4 regions of the Kineococcus sp. G2 genome follow, and region 2 is predicted to be linked to each of the others. Evidence: riboswitches for the same ligand, from Rfam matches in the RefSeq annotation. Region 2 holds a riboswitch; each other region holds the start of a gene.
What was found. Region 2 has a riboswitch for S-adenosylmethionine ahead of V9U69_RS05705 (MFS transporter). Riboswitches for the same ligand answer to the same signal wherever they lie in the genome.

Region 1 (4,190 bases), on a different contig from region 2:
AGCGAGCCGCGCGTGGACGAGGCGGCCGGCCCGGACGCCGTGGTCGTCGTCACCGCCGGCTGCACGGCGCTGCTGAGCGTGCCGGACGCCCCCGGCGGGCGGCTGGAGCTGGGCGAGCTGGCCGGGCGCTGGCCCGCGCTGGTGCCCGGCCTGCTCGCCGCCCCCGGCGTCGGCTTCGTGGCCGGGCACGGCCGGGCCGGGCCGGTGGTGCTGGGGCCGGCCGGTGAGCACGACCTGCTCACCGGGCGGGTGCGCGGCGGCGACCCGCTGGCGCCGTTCGGGCCGCGGGCGGCGGGGGAGGTGCTGCGGGTGATGCGCATGAGCACCGCCCCGGCCCTGCTGGTGCACTCCGCCGTGGACGAGCGCACCGGCGAGGTGCACGCCTTCGAGGAGCAGGTCGCCCACCACGGCGGCCTGGGCGGGGAGCAGAACGAGGCCGTGCTGGTGCACCCGGCCGACTGGGTCGTCGACGAGGACCTGCTGGACACCTCCGTGCCCGGTGAGCGGCTGCTGGTGGGGGCCGACACCGTGCACCGGCAGCTCGTGCGCTGGATGCGCGCCGAGGGCGTGCTGCCCGCGGCTGAGCCGCCCGCCCCGTCCCGGCGCGAGGGTCGCGCCGAGGGGCCCGGGATCGATCGGGCCGGGGCCGAGCGGGCCGGCGCCGAGGGGGCCGGGCGGTGAGCGGGGCGCGGTTGCGCTGGCTGGGGCACTCCACGGCCGTGCTCGACGCGGCCGGGGTGCGGGTCGTCACCGACCCGGTGCTGCGCGGCGCGTTCGCGCACCTGCGCCGCCGGCCCCCGCTGCCGGACCCGGAGCACTCCGCGGACCCGGCCCTGGTGCTCGTGTCCCACCTGCACCACGACCACCTGGACCTGCCCTCGCTGCGCCGGATCCGCCCGCGCTGGGTGGTGGCCCCGCCCGGCTCCGCCGCGTGGGTGCAGCAGCGGCTGCGCGGTACCGGCAGCGCCGTGGGGGAGGTCGCCGTGGGGCGTTCGGTCCAGCTGCCCGGGGCGCCGTCCGGCCCGCTGACGGTGACGGCGCTGCCCGCCCACCACGACGGCCGCCGCACCCTGGGCCGGCTGACGGGCGCCCCCGCCGCGGCGGAGCCGGTGGGTCACCTCGTCCGGCTGCCGGGGGTGTTCCCGCTGCGCGCCGAGGCCGACGGCGGGCCCGACCTGCTGCTGTGGGCGGTGGGCGACACCGGGGAGTTCCCCGGCTTCGCCGAGTCGGTGCTGGAGGCGGCCGGCCGCCCGCCGGACGTGGCGCTGGTGCCGGTGGGCGGCTGGGGCCACACCCTCGGTGAGCACCACCTGGACCCCGAGCAGGCCGCCGCCGTCGTGGCGCGGGTGCGCCCGCACCTGGCGGTGCCGGTGCACTGGGGCACGTTCGCCCCCGTGGGCCTGGCCCGCACGATGGGCGACCGCTGGACGGCGCCGGGCCGGCGCTTCGCGGGGGCGGTGGTGGCGGCGGGCGGCCGGGCGGTGCTGCTGCGGCCGCGCGGCGCCCTCGACCTCGACGCCGCCGGGGAGCTGGTGCCGGACCGGCCCGTCACCGGGTGACGCCGGCCGTCCGGGGCACCTGTTTTGACAGGTGCGCTTCGTGTCGCGTTTGATGTCCTCACCCATCCAGAGCGGCCGAGAGACCTGGCTCGACGACGCCGCAGCAACCTCCTGACGTTCCCTGGCCGGAACGACGGGTGCGGTGCTCACGCCAGGAGCGATGGAGGAGCAGTGTCGGCCGTGCCCACCCAGTCAGCCTTCCGTGCCGCGGGAGAGCCCGCCGCCGTGCGCGGTGAGGAGCCCGGCGCCGAGCGCGTCGAGGCCGCCGGTGTCGCCCTGCGCGGTGTCGGGCGCGCCTTCCGCACCCCCGCCGGCACCCACGACGTCCTGGCGGGCGTCGACGCGGACATCGCCGCCGGCAGCACCGTGGCCCTCCTGGGCGCCTCCGGCAGCGGCAAGTCCACCCTGCTGCGGCTGGTCGCCGGGCTGGACGCGCCCACCGCGGGCACCGTCGAGGTCGGCGGGGAGGTGGTGCGCGGGGTGAACGCGCGCACGGGCGTGGTGTTCCAGGAGCCCCGGCTGCTGCCGTGGCGGGACCTCGCCGGCAACGTCGCCCTGGGCCTGCCCCGCGGCACTCCCCGCGCGCAGGGCCGCGCGCAGGTGCTGCACCGGCTGGAGACCGTGGGCCTGGCCGGGTTCGCCGGTCACCGCCCGCGCCGCGTCTCCGGCGGCATGGCCCAGCGCGCCGCGCTGGCCCGCGCCCTCGTGCGCCGGCCCGGCGTGCTGCTGATGGACGAGCCGTTCGCCGCGCTGGACGCCCTGACCCGCCTGCGCATGCAGGACCTGCTGGACGACGTGCAGCGCAGCACCGGCGCGACCGTCCTGCTGGTGACCCACGACGTCGACGAGGCGCTGCACCTGGCCGACCGGGTCCTCGTGCTCGGCACCACCGAGGATCGCGCCGGCGCGCACGTGGTGCGCGACCTGCGCGTGGACGTGCCCCGGCCGCGCGACCGCGGCGACGCCGACCTCGCCCACCTGCGGGTGGAGCTGCTGGAGCTCCTCGGCGTACCGCGCTCCCACGCCTGACCGCACCCCACCACCGCTCCCGGAACCCCGCGCGAACCCGCGCGGCTGCGACCCGCGCACCCGAACGCGCACACCGAAACCCCGTGTCCCGCCGTGCCCGCGGGCACCGCTTCCCCCTGGAGAGAACCGTGTCCCACGCCCCGCGTCCCTTCGCCCGCCGCACCGCCCTGGGTGCCCTGCTCGGCGGCGTCGCCCTCGGCGCGGCCGGCTGCGTGAAGGGGGAGTCCTCCTCCAGCGCCACCGCGGCGGCCGGCTCCGCCTCCGGCGGCGACACCGTGCGCCTGGACTACGCCTACTACAACCCGCTGAGCCTGGTGGTGCGCGAGCGGCGGATCCTGGAGGACGCGGGGCTGACCGTGCAGTGGGAGCAGTCCCTGGGCAGCAACAAGGCCAACGAGTTCCTGCGCAACGACAACCTCGACCTGGCCTCCACCGCCGGTGCCGCGGTGCTGCAGGCGCGCTCCAACGGCCAGGCCGTGCAGACCGTCGACGTGTACTCGCAGCCGGAGTGGACCGCCCTGGTCGTCGGGCCCGACTCGACGGTGACCGACGTGGCGGGTCTGCGCGGCAAGCGGATCGCCGCCACCACCGGCACCGACCCGTACTTCTTCCTGCGCCAGGCGCTGGACCTGGCGGGCCTGTCGGCCTCCGACGTGGAGATCGTGAACCTGCAGCACCCGGACGGCCGCGCGGCCCTGGAGCGCGGTGACGTGGACGCCTGGGCCGGGCTGGACCCGAACATGGCCGCCACCGAGGTGCAGAACGGCTCCCGGCTGCTGTACCGGAACGTGGACCTCAACACCTACGGCGTGCTCAACGCCCGTGAGGAGTTCATCCAGAGCTCCCCGGAGCTCGTGCAGCAGGTCGTCGACGCCTACGAGCAGGCGCGCGCGTGGGCGCTGGCGAACCCCGACGAGCTCGTGGCGCTGTACGCGGAGCAGGCGCAGCTGGACCCGCAGGTCGCCTCCCTGGTCCTCACCGAGCGCACCGGCCTGGACATCGACCCGGTGCCGGGCGACGCGCAGCGCACGGTGCTGGAGGGCGTCATCCCGCTCATGGCCGCCAACGGCGACGTCCGCTCCGAGGAGGAGGCGCTGACGGCCCTGGACGGGCTGTTCGCGCCCGAGTTCGCCGAGAAGGCGGCCTCGGCGTGAGCGTGAGCGCGCCGGAGCGGCCGGTGGCGGCGGACGCGCCCGCCGCCCGCCGCACGGGTTCCGGTCGGTGGCTGCTGGGGGCGCTGGTGCCGCTGGCGCTGCTGGTGACCTGGCAGCTCCTCTCGACCGCGGGGGTGTTCTCGCGCGTGCAGCTGCCCCCGCCGGCGGACGTGCTGCGCGCCGCGGTCGACATGTGGCGCGCCGGGGACCTGCAGCTGAACATCGCCATCAGCACGCAGCGGGTCCTGCTGGGTTTCCTGTGGGGTGCGGGGCTGGGGGTCGTGCTCGGCGGGCTGACCGGTCTGCTGCGCTCGGTCTCCGCGCTGCTGGCTCCCACGATCGGGGCGCTGCGGGCGGTGCCGTCGCTGGCGTGGGTGCCGCTGCTGGGCCTGTGGATCGGCATCGGGGAGACCCCGAAGATCGTGCTGATCGCGATCGGGGCGTTCTT
Region 2 (4,190 bases):
GCGCCAGGCCGGCCAGGTCCACGCCCGTCCAGCCCCCGAACAGCGCCAGCGCGCCGTCCCTGCTGGCGCGCGCCCGGTAGTCGGCCAGCAGCGCGGTCGCCTCCGCGTCGGAGGGGCGCACCACGGCGGTCAGCCCCGCGTAGACGCTGACCGAGCGCGGGTCGCGCCCGGCGCGCTCCACCCGCTCGCGCAGGGAGTCGACGGTGCGGCGGACGTGCTTCGCGGTGGGGCCGATGACGAAGACGCACTCGGCGTGCCGGGCGGCGAACTCCTGCCCGCGCGGCGAGGAACCCGCCTGGAAGACCACCGGGGTGCGCTGCGGGGACGGCTCGCACAGGAACGCGCCGGGCACGTCGAACCAGCGGCCGTGGTGGTCGATGTCGTGGACCTTCGCCGGGTCGGCGTACACCCCGCGCTCGGCGTCGCGCACGACGGCGGAGTCCTCCCAGGACCCCTCCCAGAGCTTGTAGCAGACCTCGAGGTACTCCTCGGCGACGTCGTAGCGCTCGTCGTGCGGCACCTGCCGGTCGAAGCCGAGGTTGCGGGCCGCGGAGTCGAGGTAGCCGGTGACGACGTTCCAGGCGACGCGGCCGCCGGTGAGGTGGTCCAGCGTGGTCAGCCGGCGGGCCAGGGCGTACGGCTGCTCGTACGTGGTCGTCACCGTCAGCCCGAAACCGAGCTGCTCGGTGACCGCGGCCATGGCCGAGACCGCCATGAGCGGGTCGTTGACGGGCACCTGGGCGGCCGCGCGCACGGCGGCGTCGCGCGAGCCGCCGTGCACGTCGTACACGCCGAGGACGTCGGCGAGGAAGAGGGCGTCGAAACCCCCGCGCTCCAGCAGCTGCGCCAGGTCCGTCCAGTACCGCAGGGTGCGGTACTCGGCGCTGCGGTCCTCCGGGCGCGCCCACAACCCGGCGGCCTGGTGCCCCACGCAGGCCATGGCGAAGGCGTTCAGGCGAAGCGGTGCGGTGCTCACGGGACGACGGTCTCCAGGTTCTTCGAGGTGGTGTCCAGGGGCCGGTGGGCCGTCTCCGGGGCCGCGGCGGCGCAGGCGGCGGTGAGCAGCGCCAGTGCGCTGACGAAGCCGGCGACCAGCCACGGCGCGCCGCCGGCCAGGGCCAGCAGCGAAGCCGCGACGAGGGGGGTCAGCCCGCCGCCGAGGACCGCGCCGATGGAGTAGCCCAGCGAGGCGCCGCTGTAGCGGGTGCGCGCGGGGAACTGCTCGGCGAAGAACGCCCCCTGCGCGCCGTACATGCTGTCGTGCCCGAGGTTCACGGCGACGACGAGCGCGCCGACGATCAGCACGGTGGAACCGGTGTCGAGCAGCAGGAACGCCGGCCCGGTGAACACCGCGGTGAGCAGCGCCCCGAACAGGTACACGGGCCTGCGGCCGAAGCGGTCCGAGGCCAGTCCCCACAGCGGGGTGGTGGCCAGGCTCAGCACGGAGACGACCAGGACGGCGAGCAGGCCCACGTCGGCGCCGTCGGCGCGCACCTGCTCGGTGAGGTAGTTCAGGGCGAAGACGGTGTAGAGGACGTACCCGCCGATCTGGCCCAGGCGCATGCCGCTGGTCAGGAGCACCCCGCGGGCGTCCTCGCGCAGCACGTCGGCGACCGGGCGGCGGGCGACGGCACCGGCGCGGCGCAGGTCCGAGAACACCGGCGAGTCGGTCACCTTCAGCCGGATGACCAGACCGACCACGACGAGCACTGCGCTGGCCAGGAACGGCACCCGCCAGCCCCAGGAGAGGAACTGCTCGGGGGTGGTGAGGGTGCGGGTCAGCCAGAAGCCCCCGCTGGCCAGGACCATGCCCGCGGCCGAGCCCATCTGCGGCACGGCGCCGAACAACCCCCTGCGCCGCTCGGGGGCGTGCTCCACCGCCAGCAGCACGGCACCGCCCCACTCGCCGCCGGTGGAGAAGCCCTGCAGCAGGCGGGCGGTCACGAGCAGCACGGGCGCGGCGACCCCGATGGCCGCGTAGGTGGGCAGCAGGCCGATGAGGGCCGTCGAGGCGCCCATGAGCAGCAGGGACGCCACCAGGACCTTCTTGCGCCCCAGCCGGTCCCCCAGGTGACCGGCGACCGCGCCGCCCAGCGGGCGCGCGATGAAGCCCACCGCGTACGTGGCGAACGCCGCGACGACCCCGACAGCACCGCCGACCTGCGGGAAGAACAGCGGGGCGAACACCAGCGCGGCCGCCGTGCCGTAGAGGTAGTAGTCGTACCACTCGATCGTGGTGCCGACGAAGCTGCCGAGCGCGGCGCGCCGCCGCAGGACGCGGCGGTCGACGGCAGCGGGGACGACGACACGAGCAGCGCTCACCGGGACTCCCATCGGTCCTGGCGGAAGCACCTTCCCCGAGGGGTGGTTGCTGCGGCGTCGTCGAGCCAGGTCTCTCAGCCGCTCTGGATGGTCGTCCAGGAACCTAGGGCACCCGATCGCCCGCGCGCAAACCGCGGCGGGTCAGCCGCGGCGGCTGCGGATCTGCTCGCTGAGGGCGGGCAGGACCTCGTTGAGGTCGCCCACGATCCCGTAGTCGGCGAACTCGAAGATCGGGGCGTCCGGGTCGCTGTTCACCGCCACGACGGTCACCGAGGCCGCCATGCCGCCGCGGTGGTGCACCGCGCCGGACACGCCGGCACCCACGTACAGCCGCGGGCTGATCGTCACGCCCGTCTGCCCCACCTGGGCCTCGTGCCCGATCCAGCCCTCGTCGGTGGCGACGCGGGTGGCGCCCACGGCCCCGCCGAGCACGTCGGCGAGCTCCTCCACGGCCGAGAAGTCGCCCTCCACGCCGCGGCCGCCGACGACCACGACCTCCGCCTCGGCCAGCGCCGGGCGGTCCGAGGTGGGCCGGGCCTCACGGGAGTGGACGGTGACCGCGCGCGCGGCCGCCGAAGCCGCCACGCGGTGCTCGACCACCTCGGCCGGTGCGGCCTGCGCCGCGGGCGCGGCCTGCACGGAGTTCGGGGCCAGCGCCACCACGCCGAACGGCCCGGTGAGCGCGCAGCGCGTCGTCCACGTCCCCGCCAGGACCGTCTTGACCGCCGTGAAGCGGCCGTCGGCGTCGCGCTCGAGGCCGCCGGCGCCGGTGACGACCCCCGCGCCGGTGCGCACGGCGAGGCGGGCGGCGACCTCCTTGCCCTCGAACGTGGAGGCCACCAGCAGCAGCGGGGCGTCCACCTCGGCGCGCACCGCCTCCAGCGCGTCCACGACGGAGGCGGTCAGGCGGTCGTCGGCGCCGTCGACGAGCACGTGGTGCAGCGCGTGGCCCCCGTGCGCGCCGACCTGCGCGCGCACCTCCTCGGCCGGTGCGGGGCCGATCCACACGGCGTGCACCCGCGCGTCCGGCAGGTCGCGCGCCAGGGTCAGCAGCTCCAGGGCCGTGGGGCGCAGCCGCCCGTCGCCGTGGTCGAGCAGGACGAGGACGTTCACGCGAAACCCTTCTGCGCCAGGTAGTCCACGAGAGCGGGCACCGTCTCCGCGCCGCCGGTCACGAGCACCCGGTCCGAGCGCTCGGGGCGGGGTGAGGCCTCCACGACCCGGGCCGCGGACCCGTCCAGGCCCACGGTGGCGGGGTCCACGCCGAGGTCGGCGAGGGAGAGCACCTCCACCGGCTTCTTGCGGGCGGCGAGGATGCCCTTGAAGTCGGGGAACCGGGCGCGGAACGCCTGGTCGGTCACCGACAGCACGGCCGGCGCGGGAGCGCTGAGCTCCTCCACGTCGGTGGAGGTCTCGCGGCGCACCCGCACGGTGCCGTCCTCGACGGTGATGCGGTCGGCGAGGGTGAGCTGCGGCCAGTCCAGCAGGGCCGCCAGGGCGGCCGGCACCAGGGAGGTCAGCCCGTCCAGGCCCGCCATGCCCGCGACCACGACGTCCACCGGCCGCTCGGCGTGCACGCGGCGCACCGCCGCGGCCAGCACGCGGGCGGTGGCGATCGCGTCGGAACCGGCGATCGCGTCGTCGCGCACGTGCACCGCGCTCGTGGCACCCATCGCCAGGCCGCGGCGCAGGGCCTCCACGGCCGCGGCGGGCCCGACGGTGAGGGCGACGACCTCGTGCGGCTCGGCGCCCTCCGCGACCGGGTGCGCCTCGACCAGGCGCAGCCCGGCCTCCAGCGCGTCCTCGTCCAGCTCGTTGAGGGTGTCGTCCTCGCCGCCGCGGGCCAGCAGCCCGTCCTCGCGGAAGGA
Region 3 (4,190 bases), on a different contig from region 2:
CCAGGAGCTCGCCACCGGTGCCGTCCGCGCCGTCGGCCGGGCCGGCGCCGCAGGCGGCGGTGAGCAGGGCGCAGGCGGCGGCCAGGGCGGCGGGGGAGCGGCGGGTGGTGCGCAGGGCGGGCACGGGTCTCTCCTCGGGTCAGGCGGCGGTGCGGGTGCCGCGCACCAGCCACAGCAGGAACGGGCAGCCGGCGAGCGCGGTGACGATGCCGATGGGCAGCTCCTGCGGGGCGAGCACCGTGCGGGCCAGCAGGTCGGCCGCCACCAGGAACGCCGCGCCCAGCAGGGCGGCGGCCGGCACCGACCAGCGGTGCGCACCGCCCACCAGGCGGCGGGCGAGGTGGGGCACGACGAGGCCGACGAAGCCGATCGCACCGGAGGCGGCGACGAGCACGCCCACGCACAGGGAGACCGCGACGAGCAGCGCGGTGCGGAACGCGGCGGGGGAGACGCCCAGGCCGCGGGCGGTCTCGTCGCCCAGGGCGAGGGCGTCCAGGCGCGGCCCCCACGCGGTCAGGGCCGCGACGGTGCCGGCGGCCACGACGAGCACGGCGGTCAGCGGGGCGCCCCAGGAGGCCAGGCCGAGCGAGCCCAGCAGCCAGAACACCACCGAGCGGGCGCCCTCGGCGGAGCCGGAGGCGAAGACGAGGAAGCTGGTGGCGGCGTGCAGGGCGTACCCGACGGCCACGCCCGCCAGCAGCAGCCGCGCCGAGGTGACCCGCCCGGCGCCGCGGGCGACGGCGTACACCAGCACCGCCGCGGCCAGCGCGCCGGTGAACGCGCTGCCGGACAGGGCGTGCTCGCCCCAGCCGGCGCCGGCGCCCAGCAGGATGGCGGCGGCGGCGCCCGTGGAGGCGCCGGAGGTCACGCCCAGCAGCTGCGGGTCGGCCAGCGGGTTGCGGACCATGGCCTGCATCGCCGCCCCGCACACGGCCAGGCCCGCGCCGACCGCCAGGCCCAGCAGCACCCGCGGCAGCCGCACCTGCCACACCACCGCGTCCTCGACCGGGCCCCAGGCGGGGGTGGCCGGTGCGCCGAGCAGGTGGTGGGCGCTGATGCGCAGCACGTCACCGGGGGCCACGGCCGCCGCCCCCACCGCCGCGCCGGCCAGGGCGGCGGCGACGGCGGCCGCGACGAGGGCGGCCAGCACCAGGGTCCGGCGGCGGGTGGCGGCGCGCCGGCCCAGCGGGTCGCGCAGCGGGGCGGGCGTGGGACGGGGCGGGGCGCCGGCTGTCGGCACGGGACCTCCTGCGGCGCGGCGGGCTGGTGCTGTTGCAATCTACTCGCGACAAGGGCACCGCCCCGCGCTCGGCTCCCCGGTGCGGACGCGGATCCGGGCCGATCCGGGCCCGTCCGGGCCGACCCGGGGGTGGACCGGTGCGTTTTGACGTCCGATCCAGCGCCTCCTACGATTTGCGACGGCATCGAGTGTCAGCGACAAGCCCTGGCTTGCTGACCGGCAACCCTCGTCCGCGGTGGGGTGCTCCAGGTGAAAGCCCGGCGGGACGGAGCGTCCCGCAAGCGTGTGGCCGCCCGTCGCAGCAGCGACGGACCGGCCTGGCCGAGCAGGAGGCGACCCGTCGTGAGCCCACGCGCCACGTCCCCCTCGTGTCCCCGGGGCGGTACCGCCGCCGGCGGCTGACCGCCCCTCCCCGGCGAGCGCCCCTCGCCGCTCCCGCCGGCCGCGCGCCGGAGGCACCCCGAGAGCCCGCACCACCCCACGAGGAGACCCGAGTTGTCCAGCGCCGCCACCCCTCCCTCCCTGCCCGACAAGCCCGGGCGCAGCAAGCTGCCGATCGTCATCGGCGTCGCCGTCCTCGCGGTCGTCGCGATCGTCGTCGCGCTCGTCGTGCGCAACACCGGTGACGACGAGACCGCCACCACCGCGGCGGGCGAGACGCAGACCGTGCGCATCGGCGTCACCGACCAGGCCGAGCCGTACTGGCAGACCTACGTCGACCTGGCCCGCGAGCGCCTCGGCGTGGACGTGGAGCTGGTGAACTTCTCCGACTACAGCCTGCCGAACCCGGCTCTGAGCCAGGGCGAGGTCGACCTCAACCAGTTCCAGCACACCCAGTACCTGGCGAACTACAACGTCACCGCGGGCGACGACCTGCAGCCGATCGGCTCCACCGCCGTGTACCCGCTGCCGCTGTACTCCACCCGGTACGACGACCCCTCGCAGCTCCCGCAGGGCGCGAAGGTCGCCGTCCCGGACGACGCCATCAACGAGGCGCGTGCGCTGCTCGTGCTGCAGGACGCGGGCCTGCTGACCCTCGCCGACGGCGGTTCCGCCTTCTCCACCGTGCAGGACGTGCAGGACGCGAAGGTCGAGGTCGTCCCGCTGGACGCCTCCCAGACCGCCGGTGCGCTGCAGAACGGCTCCGTCGCCGCCGCCGTCGTCAACAACAACTACGCCACCAGCGCCGGGCTCGCCGTCGAGGACGTCGTCCACCAGGACGACCCCGAGAGCGCGGCCTCGGTGCCCTACGTGAACCTCTTCGTCTCGCGCGCCGAGGACACCGGCAACCAGACCTACCTGGACCTCGCCGAGCTCATCCACGACCCCGCCGTGCAGGCGGAGTTCGTCGAGAGCTACCCGCAGGCCGTCGTCCGCGACGTCGACCCCGCCACCCTGCAGGAGCAGCTGGCGGACGTCGAGGAGGACGCGCGGGCGGCGCAGGGCTGACGTGGCAGAACCCATCGTCCGCCTGACGGGCGTCACCAAGCGGTACGAGCGCGGCGGCAAGGCCGTCGCCGCCGTCGACGACGTCAGCCTCGACGTGCACGAGGGGGAGGTCCTCGCCGTCATCGGGTACTCCGGCGCCGGCAAGTCCACCCTCGTGCGGCTGGTGAACGCCCTGGAGGCGCCCACCTCCGGCACCGTGACCGTCGCCGGGCAGGACCTCACCCGGCTGGGCGAGAAGGAGCTGCGCCGGGCGCGCCAGCGCATCGGCATGATCTTCCAGCAGTTCAACCTGTTCCGATCGCGCACCGTCGCCGGGAACGTCGCCTACCCGCTGAAGGTGGCCGGCGTCCCCCGGGAGCAGCGCGACGCCCGGGTCGCCGAGCTGCTCGACTTCGTCGGCCTGCTGGACCGCGCCCACGCCCACCCCGAGCAGCTCTCCGGCGGGCAGAAGCAGCGCGTCGGCATCGCCCGCGCGCTGGCGACGAACCCGCCGCTGCTGCTGGCCGACGAGGCCACCAGCGCGCTGGACCCGGAGACCACCACCGAGGTCCTCTCGCTGCTGCGGCGGGTCAACCGCGAGCTCGGCGTGACCATCGTGGTCATCACCCACGAGATGGACGCCGTGCGGCAGATCGCCGACCGGGTCGCGGTCATGGAGGCCGGCCGCGTCGTCGAGGTCGGCGACGTCTACGACGTGTTCTCCACCCCGCAGACCGCCCCGGCGCAGCGGTTCGTGCGCAGCGTCCTGCACGACCGGCCCACCCGGGAGCAGCTGGCGCGGCTGCGCGAGCACCACCCCGGGCGCGTGGTCACCGTGCAGATCACCGACGAGGTGGGCCTGCAGAAGCGGATCGACGACGCGTTCGCCACCGCCGGGGTGCGCACCGAGCTCGTGCACGGCGGGGTGGGGGAGCTGCGCGAGCGGCGCATCGGCTCCCTCACCTACGAGGCCACCGGCCCCGACGCCGCCGTGGACGCCGCCCTGACCGCTCTGCGCGACGCGGGCGTGCGGGCCGAGGAGGAGGTCTGACGTGGAGGGTTTCCTCAGCACGCTCGACGTCTACGTCGAGTCCATCTGGGAGACGCTGTTCATGGCGCTCGTCTCGATGGTCGCCTCCGGCGTCCTCGGGCTGGCGCTCGGGATCGCCCTGTACGCCACCCGCCCCGGTCACCTGCTCGGCAACCGGGCCGTGTTCGGCGTCCTCGGCGTCGTGGTGAACATCGTCCGCCCCATCCCGTTCGTCATCTTCCTGGCGGCGGTCACGCCGCTGCAGATCGCGGTGCTCGGCACCACCATCGGCACCGGGGCGGTGACGTTCGCGATCGCGCTGGCCGCGGCGTTCGCCGTCTCCCGCATCGTCGAGCAGAGCCTCGTCGGGGTGGACCCCGGCGTGGTGGAGGCCGCCCGCGCGGCCGGCGCCTCCCGGCTGCGGATCCTGTTCGGGGTGGTCGTCCCCGAGGGCCTGGGCCCGCTCGTGCTGGGGTACACGTTCATCTTCGT
Region 4 (4,190 bases), on a different contig from region 2:
GGAACCCTTCACCGTCGTGAAGGAACCCGGCGTGCCGGGCCGCGCCGCGCTCGCCGCGGCCGTGGAGCAGGTCCGCGACCGCCTCTCCGCGCACGTCCTGGACAGCATGCGCCGCACCGGAACCCCCCTGCCCGACCACCTGGACGCCGACGAGCTGGGGCTCGGCGACATGGCGTCCGACGACGTAACCGGAGGCCAGCGGTGAGCAACCCCGACACCCCGAACGAGCACGACGCCCAGCACGACGCCCAGCACGACGCCGGCGTGGAGAACGCCCTGCGCGTCGGCCTGGAGGAGTACGACCTCTCCCCGGAGGACGTCGCCCTGCTGGAGTCCGAGGGCCCCGGCGGCCCCGAGGACGCACCGGACGGGCCGCTGCCGGTGCTGGCGGTCGTGGGTCGCCCGAACGTGGGCAAGTCGACCCTGGTCAACCGCATCATCGGCCGGCGCGAGGCGGTCGTGGAGGACGTCCCCGGCGTCACGCGCGACCGCGTCTCCTACCCGGCGAACTGGGCCGGGCGCGACTTCACGCTGGTGGACACCGGTGGCTGGGAGCGCAAGGTCCAGGGGCTGGACCTGGCGGTGGCCGAGCAGGCGGAGATCGCGATCGACCTGGCCGACGCGGTGGTGTTCGTCGTGGACGCCACGGTGGGTGCGACCTCCTCCGACGAGCAGGTGGTGCGGATGCTGCGCCGCTCCGGCAAGCCGGTGGTCCTCGTGGCGAACAAGGTGGACGGGCCGCGCCAGGAGGCCGACGCCACCGAGCTGTGGGCGCTGGGCCTGGGCGAGCCGTACCCGGTCTCCGCGCTGCACGGGCGCGGCACGGGCGACGCGCTGGACGCGGCGGTGCGGCTGCTGCCGCCGGTCTCCGCCGTCGGCGGGGCGCTGCCGGTGGGCGGGCCGCGCCGGGTGGCGCTGCTGGGCCGCCCGAACGTCGGCAAGTCCAGCATGCTCAACAAGCTGGCCGGTTCCGAGCGGGTCGTGGTGCACCCCACCGCCGGCACCACCCGCGACCCGGTGGACGAGCTCATCGAGCTGGGCGGGCGCACCTGGCGCTTCGTGGACACCGCGGGCATCCGCCGCCGGGTGCACCTGACCAAGGGGGCCGACTTCTACGCCTCGCTGCGCACGCAGGCGGCGCTGGAGAAGGCGGAGGTGGCCGTGGTGCTCCTGGACGCCAGCGAGCCGCTCACGGAGCAGGACATCCGGATCATCTCGATGGTCGTGGAGTCCGGTCGCGCGCTCGTGGTGGCCTACAACAAGTGGGACCTGACCGACGAGGAGCGCCGGCACTACCTCGAGCGCGAGATCGAGAAGGAGCTGGTCCAGATCCCGTGGGCGCCGCGGGTGAACGTCTCGGCGATGACCGGCCGGCACCTGGAGCGGCTCGTGCCGGCCCTGGACACCGCCCTGGAGTCGTGGGACACCCGCGTGCCCACCGGGCGGCTCAACAGCTTCCTGGGGCAGGTCGTGGCGGCCCACCCGCACCCGGTGCGCGGCGGCAAGCAGCCGCGCATCCTGTTCGGCACGCAGGCCTCCACGCGTCCGCCGCGCTTCGTGGTCTTCGCCAGCGGCTTCCTGGAGGCCGGCTACCGCCGCTTCCTGGAGCGGCGCCTGCGCGAGGAGTTCGGCTTCACGGGCACCCCGATCGAGCTGAGCGTCCGGGTGCGGGAGAAGCGCCGGAAGTGATGTAGGGTTTACCCCGGTTCGCCGCCCGGCAACGGGGGAGCGGGCCATCGGGCTGTGGCGCAGCTTGGTAGCGCACTTGACTGGGGGTCAAGGGGTCGCAGGTTCAAATCCTGTCAGCCCGACAGGGGATCACCGCGCAGCGGTGAGGAGAGGGCCGGTTCCGTTCGGAACCGGCCCTCTCGCCGTGTCCGGGGGGTTCGCCTACCCTGGTGGGGCCAGGAGCACGACGACGAGCCCCCGGGGTCCACCATGACGACGCGCACGCCCACGCCACCGGCACCACCGCGTGGTCGGCGCAGGCCCGGCGGTGTCGCGATCGCCTCCGTCGTCCTCGGGCTCGCCGGTGCGCTGACCGGGCTGGTGCCGAGCCTGCACGTGCTGGCCCTGTGCCTGGCGGTGCTCGGCGCCGCGGCGGGCCTGGTGGCCCTCCTGCGCGGCCGCGGCCCGGTGCGGCGCACCGCCGCGGCCGGGCTGGTGCTGTCGCTGGCCGCGGCCGCCGTGGTCGTCGCCGTCACCGCCGCCGCCCGCGACGACGTGGTCACGGACGTGGTCGAGGACGCCCCCGGGGACGTGGCGGGGGAGCTCCCGGCCGACCCCGCCGGGGGCCTCGCCGGCGGCACGCGGCCGTCCGGGTCGCCCGAGGGCGTGGCGGTGACCGGCTGCGGCGAGCCCGACGCCTCCGGTGCCGCCACCGCCGTGGTGGAGGTGACCAACACCGCGCAGCAGACGCGCAGCCTCGCCGTCGCCGTGGAGTGGATGGACGCCGCCGACGCGCAGCTGGGCGTCGGGCGGGCCGTCGCGCGCGACCTCGCACCCGGGGAGAGCACCACCGTGCGGGTCGAGGGGACCGGTGTGGGCGGGGCCGTGGCGTGCCGCGCGCTGGAGGTCGTCCCCGCCTGAGCGGCGGCGGCGCTCCACGCCCCGGTCGAGGTTGACAGCACTGCCCCGCAACGGGCACGGTGTGGCCCACGACCATCCAGAGCGGCCGAGAGACCTGGCTCGACGACGCCGCAGCAACCCCCCTCCCGCAGGGCGTGGGTGCTTCCGCCAGGACCGATGGAGGGCACGGCATGACGCAGGACCGCACCACCGAACTGCACTCCCGACGGCACATCGACCTGTGCCGCCGCGGTTCCGCCGCCTGTCGCTGACGCGCGGACCCCGACCGCGGGGTGCGCCTCGCGGACCCGAGGCGCACTCCGCCGCCACCTCCGCCCGATCCCGGGCGCACGGAGGACCCACCGCTGAAACACCGCCCTGCCGTCGTGCGACGGCAGGGTCCGTCCCGAACCCGAGAGGAACACATGCCCACGCCCACGTCCGTCGCGGTGCCCACCGACACCACCGAGGCGAAGTTCGCCGCCTACGCCCACCCCGAGAAGCTCGTGAGCACCGCCTGGCTCGCGGAGAACCTGGGCCGTGAGGGTCTGGTCGTGGTGGAGAGCGACGAGGACGTCCTGCTGTACGAGACCGGCCACATCCCCGGCGCGGTCAAGGTCGACTGGCACACCGAGCTGAACGACCCCGTCACCCGCGACTACGTCGACGGCGCGGGGTTCGCGGACCTGCTCTCCCGCAAGGGGATCCGCCGCGAGGACACGGTCGTGCTGTACGGCGACAAGAGCAACTGGTGGGCCGCGTACGCGCTGTGGGTGTTCACCCTGTTCGGCCACGAGGACGTGCGGTTGCTGGACGGTGGCCGCGCCAAGTGGGCCGCCGAGGGTCGCGATCTGACCACCGAGGCGCCGCAGCGCGAGCGCACCGAGTACCCCGTCGTGGAGCGCGACGACAGCCGCGTGCGCGCGTTCGCGCCGGACGTGCGCGAGCACCGCGGCGGCCTGGTGGACGTGCGTTCCGCGCCGGAGTACACCGGTGAGCGCACCCACATGCCTGACTACCCGCAGGAGGGGACCCTGCGCGGCGGGCACATCGCGGGCGCGGCGAGCGTGCCGTGGGCGAAGGCGGCCAACGAGGACGGCACCTTCAAGGACCGCTCGCAGCTCGAGGAGATCTACTTCGACGCCGCGGGACTGACCCCGCAGACGGATACGATCACCTACTGCCGCATCGGTGAGCGCTCCAGCCACACCTGGTTCGTGCTGACGCACCTGCTGGGCCTGGAGAACGTGCGCAACTACGACGGGTCCTGGACGGAGTGGGGCAACGCGGTGCGCGCGCCCATCGCGGTGGGCCCGGAGCCGGGCACGCGCTGAACCCGGGTACTGCTCGGCGGGGGGTCCGCGGTGCACACCGCGGACCCCCTGCGCGCATCCGTGTGCGGCGCCACCCGGGTTCAGACGGTGGAGTGCTCGGTGACGGCCTCCTCGAGCGCGTCCTTGCGCGCGGCGAGCAGCGCGTCGACCGCGGCCGGGTCGTCGCGGTCCAGCTCGACCATGCGCCGACGCGTCTGCCCGCCGCGGACCACGCGCAGCTGGTCCTCGCCGATGCCGACGATCGCGGCGGCCGCGACGTCCTCGGCGCTCTCGTACTCGAAGCCGTGC

Region 1: it holds a riboswitch for S-adenosylmethionine, as region 2 does, so the genes downstream of both, V9U69_RS01405 (ABC transporter ATP-binding protein) here and V9U69_RS05705 (MFS transporter) in region 2, are expected to answer to the same signal.
Region 3: it holds a riboswitch for S-adenosylmethionine, as region 2 does, so the genes downstream of both, V9U69_RS03750 (MetQ/NlpA family ABC transporter substrate-binding protein) here and V9U69_RS05705 (MFS transporter) in region 2, are expected to answer to the same signal.
Region 4: it holds a riboswitch for S-adenosylmethionine, as region 2 does, so the genes downstream of both, V9U69_RS18000 (sulfurtransferase) here and V9U69_RS05705 (MFS transporter) in region 2, are expected to answer to the same signal.

What each region holds. Positions count from the first base shown of each region.
Region 1 covers NZ_JBBBEM010000008.1:31,077-35,266, forward strand. Annotated here, with positions in the region: gene V9U69_RS01395 (alkaline phosphatase family protein) at 1-681, shown strand, start outside; gene V9U69_RS01400 (MBL fold metallo-hydrolase) at 678-1,559, shown strand; SAM riboswitch class I at 1,619-1,726, shown strand; gene V9U69_RS01405 (ABC transporter ATP-binding protein) at 1,785-2,588, shown strand; gene V9U69_RS01410 (aliphatic sulfonate ABC transporter substrate-binding protein) at 2,717-3,742, shown strand; gene V9U69_RS01415 (ABC transporter permease) at 3,739-4,190, shown strand, end outside.
Region 2 covers NZ_JBBBEM010000027.1:12,316-16,505, forward strand. Annotated here, with positions in the region: gene V9U69_RS05700 (LLM class flavin-dependent oxidoreductase) at 1-976, opposite strand, end outside; gene V9U69_RS05705 (MFS transporter) at 973-2,322, opposite strand; SAM riboswitch class I at 2,328-2,416, opposite strand; gene V9U69_RS05710 (electron transfer flavoprotein subunit alpha/FixB family protein) at 2,464-3,435, opposite strand; gene V9U69_RS05715 (electron transfer flavoprotein subunit beta/FixA family protein) at 3,432-4,190, opposite strand, start outside.
Region 3 covers NZ_JBBBEM010000017.1:57,525-61,714, forward strand. Annotated here, with positions in the region: gene V9U69_RS03740 (ABC transporter substrate-binding protein) at 1-124, opposite strand, end outside; gene V9U69_RS03745 (FecCD family ABC transporter permease) at 140-1,240, opposite strand; SAM riboswitch class IV at 1,421-1,530, shown strand; gene V9U69_RS03750 (MetQ/NlpA family ABC transporter substrate-binding protein) at 1,736-2,689, shown strand; gene V9U69_RS03755 (methionine ABC transporter ATP-binding protein) at 2,691-3,719, shown strand; gene V9U69_RS03760 (methionine ABC transporter permease) at 3,781-4,190, shown strand, end outside.
Region 4 covers NZ_JBBBEM010000133.1:8,307-12,496, reverse strand. Annotated here, with positions in the region: gene V9U69_RS18020 (lysophospholipid acyltransferase family protein) at 1-205, shown strand, start outside; gene der (ribosome biogenesis GTPase Der) at 202-1,689, shown strand; tRNA gene V9U69_RS18010 (tRNA-Pro) at 1,738-1,811, shown strand; gene V9U69_RS18005 (FxLYD domain-containing protein) at 1,939-2,589, shown strand; SAM riboswitch class I at 2,659-2,752, shown strand; gene V9U69_RS18000 (sulfurtransferase) at 2,994-3,902, shown strand; gene V9U69_RS17995 (SDR family NAD(P)-dependent oxidoreductase) at 3,983-4,190, opposite strand, start outside.